DNA from 2 places in the Sporolactobacillus sp. Y61 genome. Region 1 is predicted to be linked to the other one. Evidence: predicted binding sites of a transcription regulator. Region 1 holds the regulator's gene; the other holds the start of a gene.
What was found. The regulator CtsR, encoded in region 1, represses protease genes until heat stress. The targets are predictions, from matches to a motif close to ATGGTCAATAAAGGTCAAACA.
Positions count from the first base shown of each region.

Region 1 (7,983 bases):
TGACGGGGGCCCGCACAAGCAGTGGAGCATGTGGTTTAATTCGAAGCAACGCGAAGAACCTTACCAGGTCTTGACATCCTTCGACCGCCCGAGAGATCGGGTTTTCCCCTTCGGGGACGAAGTGACAGGTGGTGCATGGTTGTCGTCAGCTCGTGTCGTGAGATGTTGGGTTAAGTCCCGCAACGAGCGCAACCCTTGACCCTGGTTGCCAGCATTCAGTTGGGCACTCGAGGGTGACTGCCGGTGACAAACCGGAGGAAGGTGGGGATGACGTCAAATCATCATGCCCCTTATGATCTGGGCTACACACGTGCTACAATGGGCGGTACAAAGGGCAGCGAGGCCGCGAGGCTGAGCCAATCCCATAAAGCCGCCCCCAGTTCGGATTGCAGGCTGCAACCCGCCTGCATGAAGCCGGAATTGCTAGTAATCGCGGATCAGCATGCCGCGGTGAATCCGTTCCCGGGCCTTGTACACACCGCCCGTCACACCACGAGAGTTTGTAACACCCGAAGTCGGTGCGGGAACCTTTATGGGCCCAGCCGCCGAAGGTGGGACAAATGATTGGGGTGAAGTCGTAACAAGGTAGCCGTATCGGAAGGTGCGGCTGGATCACCTCCTTTCTAAGGAAACGATCGATAGCGAAACGTTTGCGCTTTTGTTTGGTTTTGAAGGAGTCATTCCTTCAATACCCGGCGTGCCGCAGGGCACGCGGGACGATCCTTGAAAACTGGATAACGAAAGATACAGAAAACACGTCAAGAATTCCATTTTGTCCAGGACATGATCAATGATTGTGTCGGTGGTTAAGTTTTAAAGGGCACACGGTGGATGCCTTGGCACTGGGAGCCGATGAAGGACGGAACGAACTCCGATAAGCTCCGGGGAGCTGTAAGTGGGCTTTGATCCGGAGATTTCCGAATGGGGAAACCCCCTGTCCTGACGGACAGGATGACGCACTGAATCCATAGGGGCGTCAAGGCAGACCCGGGGAACTGAAACATCTCAGTACCCGGAGGAAGAGAAAGCAAATGCGATTTCCCGAGTAGTGGCGAGCGAAAAGGAAACAGCCCAAACCAGGGGGCTTGCCCCCTGGGGTTGTAGGACACTCCGCATGGAGTCAGAAAAGCGCGTTTCAGGCGAACGGCCTGGAAGGGCCGGCCGAAGAAGGCAAACGCCCTGTAGCCGAAGAGGCGCGCTCTCCGGAGTGGATCCTGAGTACGGCGGGACACGAGAAACCCCGTCGGAAGCCGGGAGGACCGTCTCCCAAGGCTAAATACTCCCCAGTGACCGATAGTGAACCAGTACCGTGAGGGAAAGGTGAAAAGCACCCCGGAAGGGGAGTGAAAGAGATCCTGAAACCGTGTGCCTGCAAGTAGTTGGAGCCCCTTCGGGGGTGACAGCGTACCTTTTGTAGAATGGACCGGTGAGTGGCGATTCTGAGCAAGGTTAAGCCGGAGAGGCGGAGCCGCAGCGAAAGCGAGTCTGAAGAGGGCGAATGAGTTCAGGGTTGCCGACCCGAAACCGTGTGATCTACCCATGTCCAGGGTGAAGTCCAGGTAACACTGGATGGAGGCCCGAACCCACGCATGTTGAAAAATGCGGGGATGAGGTGTGGGTAGGGGTGAAATGCCAATCGAACACGGAGATAGCTGGTTCTCCCCGAAATAGCTTTAGGGCTAGCCTCGGAGAAAGAGGTCTGGAGGTAGAGCACTGATTGAATAAGGGGTCCCCACAGGATTACCGAGTTCAGTCAAACTCCGAATGCCAGACGCTCAGGCTCCGGGAGTCAGACGGCGAGTGATAAGATCCGTCGTCGAAAGGGAAACAGCCCAGACCGCCGGCTAAGGTCCCTAAGTTTGCGCTGAGTGGGAAAGGATGTGGCGTTGCCCAGACAACCAGGATGTTGGCTCAGAAGCAGCCACCATTTAAAGAGTGCGTAATAGCTCACTGGTCGAGTGGCGCCGCGCCGAAAATGTAACGGGGCTAAGCGCAGCACCGAAGCCGCGGATGACTCTTTCAGAGTCATGGTAGGGGAGCGTTCCAGAGGCCGGGAAGGTCTGCCGGAAGGCAGGCTGGAGCGTCTGGAAGTGAGAATGCCGGTATGAGTAACGAAAAGAGGAGTGAGAATCTCCTCCGTCGAAAGCCCGAGGGTTCCTGGGGAAGGTTCGTCCGCCCAGGGTCAGTCGGGGCCTAAGCCGAGGCCGAAAGGCGTAGGCGATGGACAACAGGTGGATATTCCTGTACCGCTGGAACACGTTTGAGTGAAGGGGGGACGCAGGAAGGCGAGGTCAGCGCACGGATGGAAGCGTGCGTTCAAGCCGCGAGGCCGGCAGCGAGGCAAATCCCGCTGTCTGAGGCCGGACGGTGATGAGGAGGGAAATTTAAGTACCGAAGGGCCACAACCTACACTGCCTAGAAAAGCCTCTGGCGAGTGAACCAGCGCCCGTACCCAAACCGACACAGGTGGGCAAGAAGAGAATTCTGAGACGCTCGGGAGAACTCTCGTTAAGGAACTCGGCAAAATCACCCCGTAACTTCGGGAGAAGGGGTGCTCAAAGGGCCTTCGGGCCCTCTGAGCCGCAGTGAAAAGATCCAAGCGACTGTTTACCAAAAACACAGGTTTCTGCTAAACCGAAAGGTGATGTATAGGGGCTGACACCTGCCCGGTGCTGGAAGGTTAAGAGGAGAGGTCATCCCTTCGGGGAGAAGCTTTGAACCGAAGCCCCAGTAAACGGCGGCCGTAACTATAACGGTCCTAAGGTAGCGAAATTCCTTGTCGGGTAAGTTCCGACCCGCACGAAAGGTGTAACGATTTGGATACTGTCTCAACGAGAGACCCGGTGAAATTATAGTACCTGTGAAGATGCAGGTTACCCGCGACAGGACGGAAAGACCCCATGGAGCTTTACTGCAGCCTGATATTGGATGTGGGTATCGATTGTACAGGATAGGCAGGAGCCTTTGACGCCGGACCGCCAGGTTCGGCTGAGGCGCCGGTGGGATACTGCCCTTTCGATACCGACATTCTAACCCGGGACCGTGATCCGGTCCGGAGACAGTGTCAGGCAGGCAGTTTGACTGGGGCGGTCGCCTCCCAAAAGGTAACGGAGGCGCCCAAAGGTTCCCTCAGAATGGTTGGAAATCATTCGCAGAGTGTAAAGGCACAAGGGAGCTTGACTGCGAGACCCACAAGTCGAGCAGGGACGAAAGTCGGGCTTAGTGATCCGGTGGCACCGCATGGAAGGGCCATCGCTCAACGGATAAAAGCTACCCTGGGGATAACAGGCTTATCTCCCCCAAGAGTTCACATCGACGGGGAGGTTTGGCACCTCGATGTCGGCTCATCGCATCCTGGGGCTGAAGTAGGTCCCAAGGGTTGGGCTGTTCGCCCATTAAAGCGGTACGCGAGCTGGGTTCAGAACGTCGTGAGACAGTTCGGTCCCTATCCGTCGCGGGCGCAGGAAATTTGAGGAGAGCTGTCCTTAGTACGAGAGGACCGGGATGGACACACCGCTGGTGTACCAGTTGTTCCGCCAGGAGCAGACGCTGGGTAGCTATGTGTGGACGGGATAAGTGCTGAAAGCATCTAAGCATGAAGCCCCCTCCAAGATGAGATTTCCCACAGCTTTAAGCTGGTAAGGCCCCTCAGAGATGATGAGGTGGATAGGTCTGGAGTGGAAGCGCGGTGACGCGTGAAGCGGACAGATACTAATCGGCCGAGGGCTTAACCCAAAGTCAGCGGACAGAAGGAAAAAAGACGTGCTGTATCTTTCGTTACCGGTTTTGAGGGGTCGCCCGACCCCGGGTGATTTTCAAGTCTGGCGGTCATAGCGAAGAGGTCACACCCGTTCCCATCCCGAACACGGTCGTTAAGCTCTTCTGTGCCGATGGTAGTGGGGGGCTGTCCCCCTGTGAGAGTAGGTCACTGCCAGGCGATATGGAGGATTAGCTCAGCTGGGAGAGCGTCTGCCTTACAAGCAGAGGGTCATAGGTTCGAGCCCTATATCCTCCATTTTCATGCCGGTCTAGCTCAATTGGTAGAGCAACTGAATCGTAATCAGTAGGTTGGGGGTTCAAGTCCTCTGACCGGCACTGTTTTAATCTGTGTGAGCCACTAGCTCAGGGGTAGAGCATCTGACTTTTAATCAGAGGGTCGAAGGTTCAAATCCTTCGTGGCTCACCATTTGTTATTATATTTATTCATTCCGGATATTACATATTGCGGAAGTAGTTCAGTGGTAGAACACCACCTTGCCATGGTGGGGGTCGCGGGTTCGAATCCCGTCTTCCGCTCCATTTCATTTACCAGTGTGCCGGGGTGGCGAAATTGGCAGACGCACAGGACTTAAAATCCTGCGGTAGGTGACTACCGTGCCGGTTCGAGTCCGGCCCTCGGCACCATTTATTCTGTTATTTTGCGCCCTTAGCTCAATTGGATAGAGCGTCTGACTACGGATCAGAAGGTTGGGGATTCGAGTTCTCTAGGGCGCATTTTCGGGAAGTGGCTCAGCTTGGTAGAGCACCACGTTCGGGACGTGGGGGTCGCAGGTTCAAATCCTGTCTTCCCGATTTTTTTATACAGGATTTTGTCCGAATGGGGCCTTAGCTCAGCCGGGAGAGCGCCTGCTTTGCACGCAGGAGGTTCGGGAGTTCGATCCTCCCAGGCTCCACTTACAGCTTTGTTATATGAAGTTAAAGTGAAATTTACGGTGCTTCCGTCTCGTTAAAGAAGCAACGTAAATTTTTTTATCTTTTATGAATGCCGGGAATTTTGCAGGGAAGAATTTTTAGATAAGTAAAGCTTCTGACAGCTGACAGGCTCCCTCAAATTTCTCCTCCATAAGTTCTTCCTGTTCCGTTATTTTTCCAAATTGGGGATGACAGAGGTTGATTATTTTTGCAAATACATACATAATAAAATTATAGTCAAAGTTAGTCAAGGTCAGGGAGATGGTGCCCCGATGAGGAACATTTCAGATATTATTGAAAAATACATTAAGGATATACTGGACTCAGGTGATGATGCGATTAAGATTAAACGAAGTGAGCTAGCTGAAAAATTTCAGTGTGTTCCCTCCCAGATTAATTATGTTTTAAAAACCCGTTTTTCTGTTGAAAGAGGATATGTCGTTGAAAGTAAACGGGGTGGTGGTGGTTATATTCAGGTGATCAAAGTCCGTCCCGTCACAGATGCCGACTTAATTGATGAAATGATTCATTTAATTGACTACAGTCTGACTGAGAATATGGCCGACTCGATTATTGTTCATCTTCTGGAAGAAGATGTCATCAGCGAAAGGGAAGCAAGGCTGATGCTCAGCGCTACTGATCGTGGTGTGCTCGATTTTGGTATCCCGATAAGAGACGAAATGCGTGCGAATATTTTAAAGGCGATGTTGCAGTCACTGACGTACAGACGCTGATCAGGCAGCACCCTGAGCATGGATCCCGATATTTTTTGTTGGCAGGGAATGAAGGAATTTTTCAGCAGGGTGCAGAAATAATAAGTAAGTGGTTGAAAATAAAGTGATGCAAAACGGACAGCTGGAGTGACTTTGGTTGAACCATTACAGAATGTTCACTACAATAGACAGAACAGGAAAGAGTATTCCTGTCTGATACCCGGTAGTCGGCGGGATGTGGTCAACGGAGGAGCTTTTCGAATAAGGTACAGTTAAGGTTCTTTTTTAATCATGTGATCCATCCTGCGGACAGTGGATATGAAAAGGGGGCCACAATCATGATGTTTGGACGATTTACAGAACGCGCTCAAAAAGTGCTCGCACTCTCTCAGGAAGAAGCCATGAGACTTGGTCATAATAATATCGGCACGGAACATATTCTTCTTGGTTTGGTCCGGGAAGGTGACGGTATCGCAGCCAAGGCGCTTAAGGCGTTGAACCTCAGTCCGGAGAAAATCCAGAAGGAAGTGGAGGCACTGATCGGACGCGGGAGCGAAACGGTTCAGACGCCACACTATACGCCCAGAGCAAAAAGGGTCATTGAATTGTCAATGGATGAAGCACGAAAGATTGGTCATTCTTACGTGGGTACAGAACATATTCTGCTTGGACTGATACGTGAAGGTGAAGGCGTGGCTGCCCGGGTACTCAATAATCTGGGTGTCAGCCTGAATAAGGCAAGACAGCAGGTTTTACAGCTGCTTGGGAGTCATGAAGCTACGTCCGGTGGTTCACAGAGCCGCAATGCAGCTCATGCCAGCACGCCGACTCTGGACAGCCTGGCAAGGGACCTGACTTCTATGGCCAGTGAAGGAAACCTGGATCCGGTTATCGGAAGAAGTAAGGAAATTGAACGGGTGATTGAAGTACTGAGCAGAAGAACGAAAAATAACCCGGTTCTGATCGGAGAACCGGGTGTCGGGAAAACCGCTGTTGCAGAAGGCCTGGCACAGGAAATTGATAATAATGAAGTGCCCGAGATTCTCCGTGACAAACGGGTCATGACATTAGATATGGGAACTGTTGTGGCCGGAACAAAATACCGCGGGGAGTTTGAAGATCGGCTGAAAAAAGTAATGGATGAAATCAGACAGGCGGGCAATATCATTCTGTTCATCGACGAACTTCATACGCTGATTGGTGCGGGTGGTGCTGAAGGGGCAATAGATGCTTCGAACATTCTTAAACCCTCTCTGTCCCGCGGAGAATTGCAGTGTATCGGAGCCACAACTATTGATGAGTATAGAAAGTATATTGAGAAAGATGCGGCTCTTGAACGCCGATTCCAGCCGATTACAGTTAAAGAGCCGACAAAGGAACAGTCAGTCCTGATATTAAAGGGACTTCGCGACCGTTATGAAGCGCATCATCGGGTTAAGATTACGGATGAGGCGATAGAGGCCGCTGTACGCCTCTCAGACCGCTATATTTCCGACCGCTTCCTTCCCGATAAGGCGATTGATTTAATGGATGAGGCCTCATCTAAAGTACGTCTGCGTTCTTATACGGCTCCGCCGAACCTTAAAGAACTGGAGCAGAAGCTTGAGACGGTGAAAAAAGAAAAGGATGCAGCAGTTCAAAGTCAGGAATTTGAGAAGGCCGCCTCACTCCGTGATCATGAGCAGAAGCTGAAAGAACAGGTAGATCTCTGCGAAAAAGAGTGGAAAGAAAAACAGGGGCAAGAAAACACCCAGGTGCTTCCAAATGACATTGCGCTGGTTGTTGCCAACTGGACAGGAATTCCTGTCGTCCGTATGGAACAGAAGGAGAGCGAGCGTTTGCTGCATATGGAAGAAATTCTGCACAAACGTGTTATCGGTCAGGATGAAGCGATCACAGCAATTTCACACGCTGTCCGGAGAGCACGGGCAGGTCTTAAAGATCCCAAACGTCCGATTGGTTCATTTATCTTTCTTGGCCCTACCGGTGTGGGGAAAACGGAGCTGGCCCGGGCGGTTGCGGAAACGCTCTTTGGTGATGAAGAAGCGATTATCCGTATTGATATGTCCGAATATATGGAGAAGCACACAACTTCCCGGCTTGTCGGCTCTCCTCCGGGTTACGTCGGCCATGATGAGGGCGGACAGCTGACGGAAAAAGTACGACGGAAGCCTTATTCAGTGATTCTTTTTGATGAAATTGAAAAAGCACATCCCGATGTTTTCAATATTCTCCTTCAGGTACTGGATGATGGCAGACTGACGGATTCGAAGGGACGGACCGTTGATTTTCGGAACACAGCGATCATCATGACATCAAATGTCGGCGCTACCGAACTCAAACGGAACAAATATGTTGGCTTTACCGTCGGAGACAAGGGAGAGGAATATAAAGAAATGAAGGGGAAGGTGATGACCGAACTGAAACGGGCATTCCGACCTGAATTTCTGAACCGGATTGATGAGATTATTGTGTTCCACCATTTGACCAAGCCTCAGCTGATGGAGATTGTTTCGCTTCTGGCTGAACGTCTGAAACATCGTCTGTCCAGCCAGGGTATTGTCATCGATTTGACCGA
Region 1 is NZ_CP159510.1:671,961-679,943, reverse strand. It holds rRNA gene ABNN70_RS03435 (16S ribosomal RNA) at 1-623, shown strand, start outside; rRNA gene ABNN70_RS03430 (23S ribosomal RNA) at 805-3,735, shown strand; rRNA gene rrf (5S ribosomal RNA) at 3,821-3,937, shown strand; tRNA gene ABNN70_RS03420 (tRNA-Val) at 3,943-4,015, shown strand; tRNA gene ABNN70_RS03415 (tRNA-Thr) at 4,023-4,095, shown strand; tRNA gene ABNN70_RS03410 (tRNA-Lys) at 4,112-4,186, shown strand; tRNA gene ABNN70_RS03405 (tRNA-Gly) at 4,225-4,299, shown strand; tRNA gene ABNN70_RS03400 (tRNA-Leu) at 4,316-4,404, shown strand; tRNA gene ABNN70_RS03395 (tRNA-Arg) at 4,421-4,494, shown strand; tRNA gene ABNN70_RS03390 (tRNA-Pro) at 4,499-4,572, shown strand; tRNA gene ABNN70_RS03385 (tRNA-Ala) at 4,600-4,673, shown strand; gene ABNN70_RS03380 (CtsR family transcriptional regulator) at 4,965-5,426, shown strand; gene clpC (ATP-dependent protease ATP-binding subunit ClpC) at 5,744-7,983, shown strand, end outside.

Region 2 (7,983 bases), 1.0 Mb from region 1:
CTGCAGGCGACGTGCGCCAGAAAGACCTTCGCCAGATTGTAACAGCAACCGGCGATGGAAGTATTGCAGCTGATAATGCTCAGAAGTATGTTGAGAAACTCAAGGATGCTTCGGCGGTTAGCTGATGTGAGGTGCGCCTGGACAATGTGCCTTTGGTCGCAGTCGTAAAGCGCCTTTTCAGCTCCAGTATTATCCATCTTTAATCTTGATGTAACGGTTCTGAAATGAAAATGGGGTATCATAAAATTGAATTGACCCCCCTTGTTATTAATAAATCATTTACGGCGCGAAAGTCATTCCGTGCTGTTTTTTTTTGCAGCCATTTTCCAAAGCCTTCCTGATTCACGGGTTTTCGAGTATACTGAAAGAAGAAGTGACAGGAGTCCTGATGACTCAGCATTTCCGAAATTCAGAGGCGATGGGAAGGATCATGGATGAAAGACATTCAAGTGGTGATTATAACAGGAATGTCCGGTGCCGGAAAGACTGTTGCGACACGGATTTTCGAGGACCTGGGTTATTTCTGTATTGATAATCTGCCTCCAACCCTGATGCCGAAATTTATTGATTTGATTCAGGATTCGGACTCGGATAAATTAAACAAAGTGGCTCTGGTTATGGATCTGCGCGGGCGGGAATTTTTCGATTCATTGTTTTCATCACTGGACGCGTTAAGCAGGTTAGATAAAATCAGACCTAAAATTTTATTTCTGGATGCGAAAGATCAGACACTCGTCAGAAGGTATAAAGAGACACGCCGATCCCATCCGATGTCGCCGCAGAGTCGGCCGATAGACGGTATCCGGCGTGAACGGGAGAAACTTGAAGAGGTTAAAGGGCTGGCACAGTACTATATTGATACAACCGATTTGTCTGCACGGCAGCTACGCGACCGGATCATCAGTGAATTTGATTCGGAAAGTGCATCTTTTCGCGTGAACCTGCTTTCGTTTGGATTTAAATATGGTCTTCCGATCGATGCGGATCTTGTGTTTGACGTCCGCTTTCTGCCCAATCCGTATTATGTCAGACATATGCGTGACCGGACGGGTCTGGATGCGGATATCTCGGAGTATGTGCTTAAGTGGACAGAGACCCGGCAGTTTCTAAAGAAATTAACTGATTTGCTGCACTTTATGCTCCCTCAGTATAAACGGGAAGGGAAGGGACAGCTGGTGATCGCCATAGGCTGTACGGGCGGGAAACATCGCTCGGTAGCTCTGACGGAATGGCTCGGCAAGACTCTTTCAGCTGACTATCCGACGAGTGTGTCGCACCGGGACATTAAGAGAGGATAGTTGAGACCATGACGGTACGAAAAAAAGTTGTTGCGATCGGCGGGGGTACAGGACTGCCTGCCGTGCTCCGTGGCCTGAAGCATTATCCCGTAGATATTACGGCGATTGTAACTGTTGCAGATGACGGCGGAAGCAGTGGTATGCTCCGGAACGAACTGCGCATTCCGCCTCCTGGCGACATCCGCAATGTGCTCGTTTCGTTGTCTGACGTAGAACCGATATTTGAAAAGCTGCTTCAGCACCGCTTTAAGACAGAAAGCGGGCTGAACGGCCATTCTCTGGGTAATCTCCTGATCGCCGCACTGACCTCGATCACCGGTGACTTCGTTAAGGGAGTCAGGGAAATGAGCCACATTCTGAATGTACATGGAGAAGTCCTCCCGGCGGCCGATCAGAGCATCATTCTCGGAGCAGTGATGCATGACGGAACGATCGTTGAAGGTGAGTCCAGTATTCCAAAGGTTAAGAAAAAGATCAAAAAGGTCTTTTTAAAACCGGATCATATACGGCCGCTGCCGGAAAGCGTCAAGGCGATCAGGGAGGCTGATCTGATTACGCTTGGACCGGGGAGCCTTTATACAAGTGTGTTACCTAACCTGCTCGTACCTGGACTGGCCGGAGAGATTGCCCGGTCAAAAGCGCAAAAAGTGTATGTGTGTAATGTGATGACCCAGATGGGGGAGACGGATGGATTTTCTGCATCGGATCATGTGGCCGTGATGAATCAGCATGTGGGTACCCCTTTTCTTGATACGATTATCGTAAACAATCAACCGATTGCGCCGGATATCCTGAAGCGTTATGCTGCAGAAAAGGCAGAACCGGTTTCTGTTGACCGTGATAAGCTGGAGGCAGAGGGCCTGAGAGTGATCAGTGCGCCTGTGATCCGGACGACAGGTGGGGTCATACGACATAACGAAGCGGCGATTGCGCAGCTTCTGATGACTTTGTTTTCCGGGGAATAAGTTAAAGTTGCGGGAGGGCTGCCGATGTCATTCGCTGCAGACACAAAAAAAGAGCTGACCATGCTTGAAGTTAAGGATTGCTGCGCCAGAGCAGAACTTGCTGCGCTGACGCGAATGAATGGATTTATCACCATTCGCAGCAAACGCGTTGAACTGGACATTGCAACGGAAAATGCAGCGATATCCCGACGCATCTACCGTCTGATCAAGCAGGTCTATCATTACCAGATTGAGATCCTTGTCCGTAGAAAAATGCGACTGAAAAAGAATAATGTTTATATTGTCAGACTGAAAGAGTCGGCCCGTCCGTTTCTGCGGGATCTGGAGATTATCGACGACCAGGGACAGTTTACCAGAGAAATTGCTCCGGATCTGGTTAAGCAGAAATGCTGCCGCAGATCGTATCTGCGCGGTGCTTTTCTGGCAGGAGGCTCGCTGAATCATCCGGAATCTTCCTATCATCTGGAAATTTTCTCAAATTATGAAGATCATATCCGTTCTTTGGCTAAACTGATGAATACATTCGAACTGAATGTCAAAGTACTCCCAAGAAAAAACGGGTATATTATTTATATGAAAGAAGGCGAGAAGATTACCGATTTTCTGAGCATCATCGGAGCGAACCGGGCACTCTTCTACTTTGAAGACATCCGGATCGTGAAAGATATGCGTAACTCCGTCAATCGTCTGGTTAACTGTGAAACAGCAAATTTGAATAAAACGGTTGGGGCAGCCATACGTCAGACGGAGAATATCCGTCTGATTGAAAAGAGCATCGGTCTGGATGAGCTTCCGCATAAACTGCGTGAAATCGCTGAGCTCCGTCTCAAGCATCCGGATATTACGCTAAAAGAACTGGGTGAATTGCTCGGCGAACCGATCAGCAAATCAGGAATCAACCACCGTTTCAGGAAACTGGATACCATTGCAAACAGAATCAGACAGGGGCAGAAATAAATGAAAGGGGGGAAAGCATATGGTGAACAAAAGGGTCACCGTTCAGTTGCGGGAAGGTCTTCAGGCCCGCCCGGCAGCGCTTTTTGTCCAGGAAGCCGGACGTTTTCATTCGCACGTGACACTTGAGAAAGACGGGAAGGTCGCCAATGTAAAAAGCATTATGGGCGTCATGAGCGTCGCTCCGGCTTTCGGTGAAGAGATCGTCCTTGCGGCGGATGGACCGGATGAACAGGAAGCGCTGGACACCCTGTCGTCTTTTATTGAAAATCAGAAGGGATAATATTTTATTGCGGCTTGTTTTGTAAGCGTTATCCTTCAGGAACGGGCAGTACCCCGCAGGGAGGGTACATAAACATGCCCGGCTGGGCGATCACTGCCCGCAGCAGCCCGAGGGGTTCAACGAACAATCAGTGGTGGATGAAGCCCCACTGATTGGCGTTTCACCTTACTTGAGACTTGCGAGATAAGTGAGACGGCCTGAGTATAAGTAAAAAACCCGGAATGCAGCCTGTAAGCTGTATTCCGGGTTTCCTTTTTTTGCCTTCTTTATCGGGACGTCGTCAGAATCTCATCGATCAGACCATATTTTTTAGAATCTTCAGCTGACATGAAGTTGTCGCGGTCCGTATCCCGCGCAATGACTTCATAAGGCTGTCCGGTCCGTTCGGAATAGATATGATTCAGCTTCTCACGGATTTTCAGAATCCGTTTGGCATGAATTTCCATGTCCGATGCCTGTCCCTGCATGCCGCCGAGCGGCTGGTGAATCATGATTTCACTGTTCGGAAGGGCGAAACGTTTCCCTTTCTCTCCTGCTGTCAGCAGGAAACTGCCCATGGATGCCGCCATCCCGATGCAGATTGTGGAAACATTGGGTTTGACGTACTGCATCGTATCATAGATCGCCATCCCTGCGGTAATTGATCCACCAGGGCTGTTAATGTAAAGCGAAATATCTTTTTCGGAATCTTCAGCAGCAAGAAACAGCAACTGAGCGACTACAGCATTTGCCACATTATCATCAATAGCTGTTCCCAGCATGATGATTCGGTCCTTCAGCAGCCGGGAATAAATGTCGTAAGCACGCTCACCACGGTTTGTCTGTTCAATAACTGTCGGTATTAAAGGCATGATACTGACCTCCATTCAATCAAGTGTGTGACTTTCTTTAACCAGAATCAATCATACCGTAATGGTCAATATAGGTCAAATATTTTGGGCTTTTGACGATGTTCATTTTTTTTCGCGCCAATCTAAGGGGTGCAACTTTACCAGATTGCCAAAGGTTTGCCCTCCTGGCCGGGCAAATCTTCTTCAGCGGTTTGTGATCCTTTTCGAGGCTGCCGCAGACTATCTTCCATCTTGCAGGGGTTTTCATCTCACTTAACTTGTCATCAGATGTTTTGTCCTGAGAGCAAAAAGGAAAATAAGCGGATATTTTCCGGTAAGGGGCAGAACGGAAATCTTTCCGAGTGTATATAAGCGGAAATTTTCCGATTATGCCAGGCAAAAAGCTCCATTTTCCATTTCTCCAGTCAATAAGCGGAATCTCTCCGTCTATTTTAACTGTTTTTAGATCGAATTTCTTAAGTAAGCGGAATTTTTCCGCCTATTCATCTGATCATGCACGAACCTGATCCCCAACCGACAAGAGTGGATCCCGGGTACTCTCCTTCCTTATTTTTGACCCTGCGACTTCAGACTTGCCCCTGTTTTGGCAGAAAATCACTTCAAAACTCCTTATCATCCCCTCTGACACAAGGGGTTCCCCACATCCTAAAAGGCTCTTTTACACGAAAACGGCGATCAGGCAAGCTGATCCTGCCAAAGAGGGAGTTTCGCGGGAAGCAGGGGTATACTGAAGAAAATTTGCCGGGAGGCCAGTTGCCGGAGTTCAGTCTGGTCCTGTAACCTGACAAAATTTGTACTTTCCTTATAGTATAAATAAAAAGATCAGCCATATACCCGATGGCTGATCTCCTGAAATAAAATGCGCTCGAAGGGATTCGAACCCCCGACACATGGTACCGGAAACCATTGCTCTGTCCAGCTGAGCTACGAGCGCATAATTGAATTTCTACTGCTGACAATTGTCTATTTTAAGCGATACCGACTTTTTTTGCAAGTATAAAAAAGGTTATTTCTTCTCAGGAGTAAAAAAAGGAGGGGAAGCAGCTGCCCGTCAGAATCAAATGCCTATTTTTATCAGATCGCGGAAAACTGGGTATTCATACCAGGCAAGGCAAATCCCCGGTTCATAGGCTATAAGTGTATTCAAATCGATGAGGAGGAAAAATCATGGAGGTCTCGCCTTATTCGAATCAACACCCGATGCCGGTCAATCCTTATGCACATCACGAGAATAAATACCCTGCTATGAAACCGGAAATGAAACCAGTGAACAAACCTGCCGTTTCACCTGCGTCAAAGGGAAAATGCGGGAACATGCCGGTGATGAGTCCAGCTGGAAAATCGCATGCCGGAGGGATGGGCATGCATCCGGGAGCGATGTCTCCTGCTACGGGTCCAGTGACTCACGGGAAGCCACTACACTGCCCGCCGACACAGGGTGGATCATTTTTTGATCCACAGTCCGTCAATGTGACAGACGTTTATAAACCGGTTGTTGTCCGGCATATCCATCCTATGCACACACAGATCAGAACGCATTTTGTTTATGAGCACCAGCATTTTTACCCACAGTCGGTTTCCCATACATGCGATGAACGCCATTTTGATGTGCAGTGCGGCAAGCCCTGCTTCCCAAGGCCGCATTGCTAAAGAAAAGACAGACACAGAATCTGATTGCTGCCCGGAAGCAGCGGTCAGATTTTTTTTTTTTGACAGGCAGATTTTCAGAAGATTGACCTCTCACTTTATTTGTTTTATTTGCTTCGGACATGTATTATTAAGAATGTCTGCTGAAACGTTTTCGACAGTCAAAATAACCCCGAAAGGTGCAGGGAGATGATCATTGAATGAGTTCCGACAGTTCGCCCAGGCCGAACCCTGGCCCAGGATGGCAGAGGGAAGCTTTCATACCAGCTGAATACCGGCATTCATTATTTGATCCATTATCCCTGCCGGCCGGGTAACTGAAAGCTTCCTCAAAAATGAGGAGGTGGCATCATGATTGATATTTATTTAACAGATGAACAGGATAATCTGGTACAGAAAGATGAACTGGCCAAAGGGTGCTGGATCAACCTCACCCGGCCGTCGGAAATTGAAGTGGGTAAGGTTGTTAAGGGAACCGGCATTCCGTCGGATTTCATCCGTGACTCACTGGATGATGATGAACGGTCCCGAATTGAAAAGGAAGACGATACGGTGCTGATTATCGTTGACTTTCCTGTGCTGGTGCAGGATGAGTCAGATTCGGCTCCTTATGATACGATCCCGCTTGGTATCATTGTCACACCGCTTTACTTTGTCACTGTCTGCCTGCAGAGCAACCCGGTTGTCGAGGATTTTATCAATAATAAAATCAAAAATTTTTTCACTTATAAAAAAACACGTTTTACTCTGCAGATCCTCTACGCGATCGCAAGATATTATCTGAGATATCTGCGTACAATTGACCGGAGGACGGCCGCTATTGAGCGGGAACTGCATGAATCGATGCGAAATAAGGAATTATTCGATCTGCTGAGTCTGGAAAAAACGCTCGTCTATTTTACAACTTCATTGAAATCAAATAGTATCGTGATGGAAAAAATGACGAAGCAGCGTTTCCTGAGGATGTATGAGGACGATCAGGATTTACTGGAAGATGTGATCATCGAAATCAAACAGGCTATTGAAATGTCGGAAGTGCACAGTAATATCCTGAGCGGGATGATGGATGCGTATGCTTCCGTCATTTCGAACAATGTCAACGTGGTCATGAAGTTTCTGACCACCATTACGATTGTGCTTTCCATCCCGACGATGGTGTTCAGTCTGTACGGCATGAATGTTGATATCCCGTGGGCGAGCATTCGCCATGCGTATGTGATACCGCTGGTCATGGCTGTTTCCATCTCAGGCATTGCGGCACTGTTTTTCTGGAAAAAGAAATATTTCTGAAGGACCTGGCTTCAGCCGAAATCCGGCTGAAGTTTTTTAGTTACAGGGTCACGGACAAAGGTTCAGCCGATGCCGGGGGTGGAGCTTCTTTACCCGCTTTTTTCGTTCGATTTCGATCAGAAACGACAAAAATCATTCATGAAAGCGTAGTCATTTCATCGCTTCCCTGATATAATAAAGATCAGGGAGGTGAGCGTGATGGGCCTGGCTCTTGTACAAAATCAGTCGCTGAAGCAGAAACTGACGCCGGCACTCTTCCAGTCTGTGACCCTGCTTCAGTTTAACCATGAACAGTTGTCCGACTATATTAAAGAAAAGGCAACGGGTAATCCGCTTCTGCATGTCGGGGAAACAGACTTCGGCTATACCCCTGCGCATTCGGTTGCAGGGGAAGAAGCCCGGAGTACAACGGATGTCATTGAGGAAACGGTACAGAGCCCCGGCAGTTTTCGTGATCAGCTTCATATGGACCTTCATCAGCTCTCACTCAGCAAGAACGGCATCGCTGCAGCAGATCTTCTCATCGACTGTCTTGATCAGAACGGTTATCTGACGGAAAATCCGGCAGAGATTCTGGATCGTTTCGGGATGGATTCGGATCTGGCTGAACAGGCACTTCAGGTTGTGCAGACCCTGGAGCCGGCAGGAGTGGGTGCGCGTACCCTGCAGGAGTGCCTCAGACTTCAGCTGGATAG
Region 2 is NZ_CP159510.1:1,694,005-1,701,987, forward strand. It holds gene trxB (thioredoxin-disulfide reductase) at 1-125, shown strand, start outside; gene rapZ (RNase adapter RapZ) at 435-1,298, shown strand; gene ABNN70_RS08020 (YvcK family protein) at 1,307-2,263, shown strand; gene whiA (DNA-binding protein WhiA) at 2,288-3,220, shown strand; gene ABNN70_RS08030 (HPr family phosphocarrier protein) at 3,240-3,500, shown strand; gene clpP (ATP-dependent Clp endopeptidase proteolytic subunit ClpP) at 3,767-4,351, opposite strand; tRNA gene ABNN70_RS08040 (tRNA-Arg) at 5,212-5,285, opposite strand; gene ABNN70_RS08045 (CotD family spore coat protein) at 5,519-6,001, shown strand; gene ABNN70_RS08050 (magnesium transporter CorA family protein) at 6,350-7,288, shown strand; gene rpoN (RNA polymerase factor sigma-54) at 7,487-7,983, shown strand, end outside.
Region 2: clpP (ATP-dependent Clp endopeptidase proteolytic subunit ClpP) is a predicted target of CtsR. The motif match lies at 4,413-4,433, and genes of this name have one in related genera.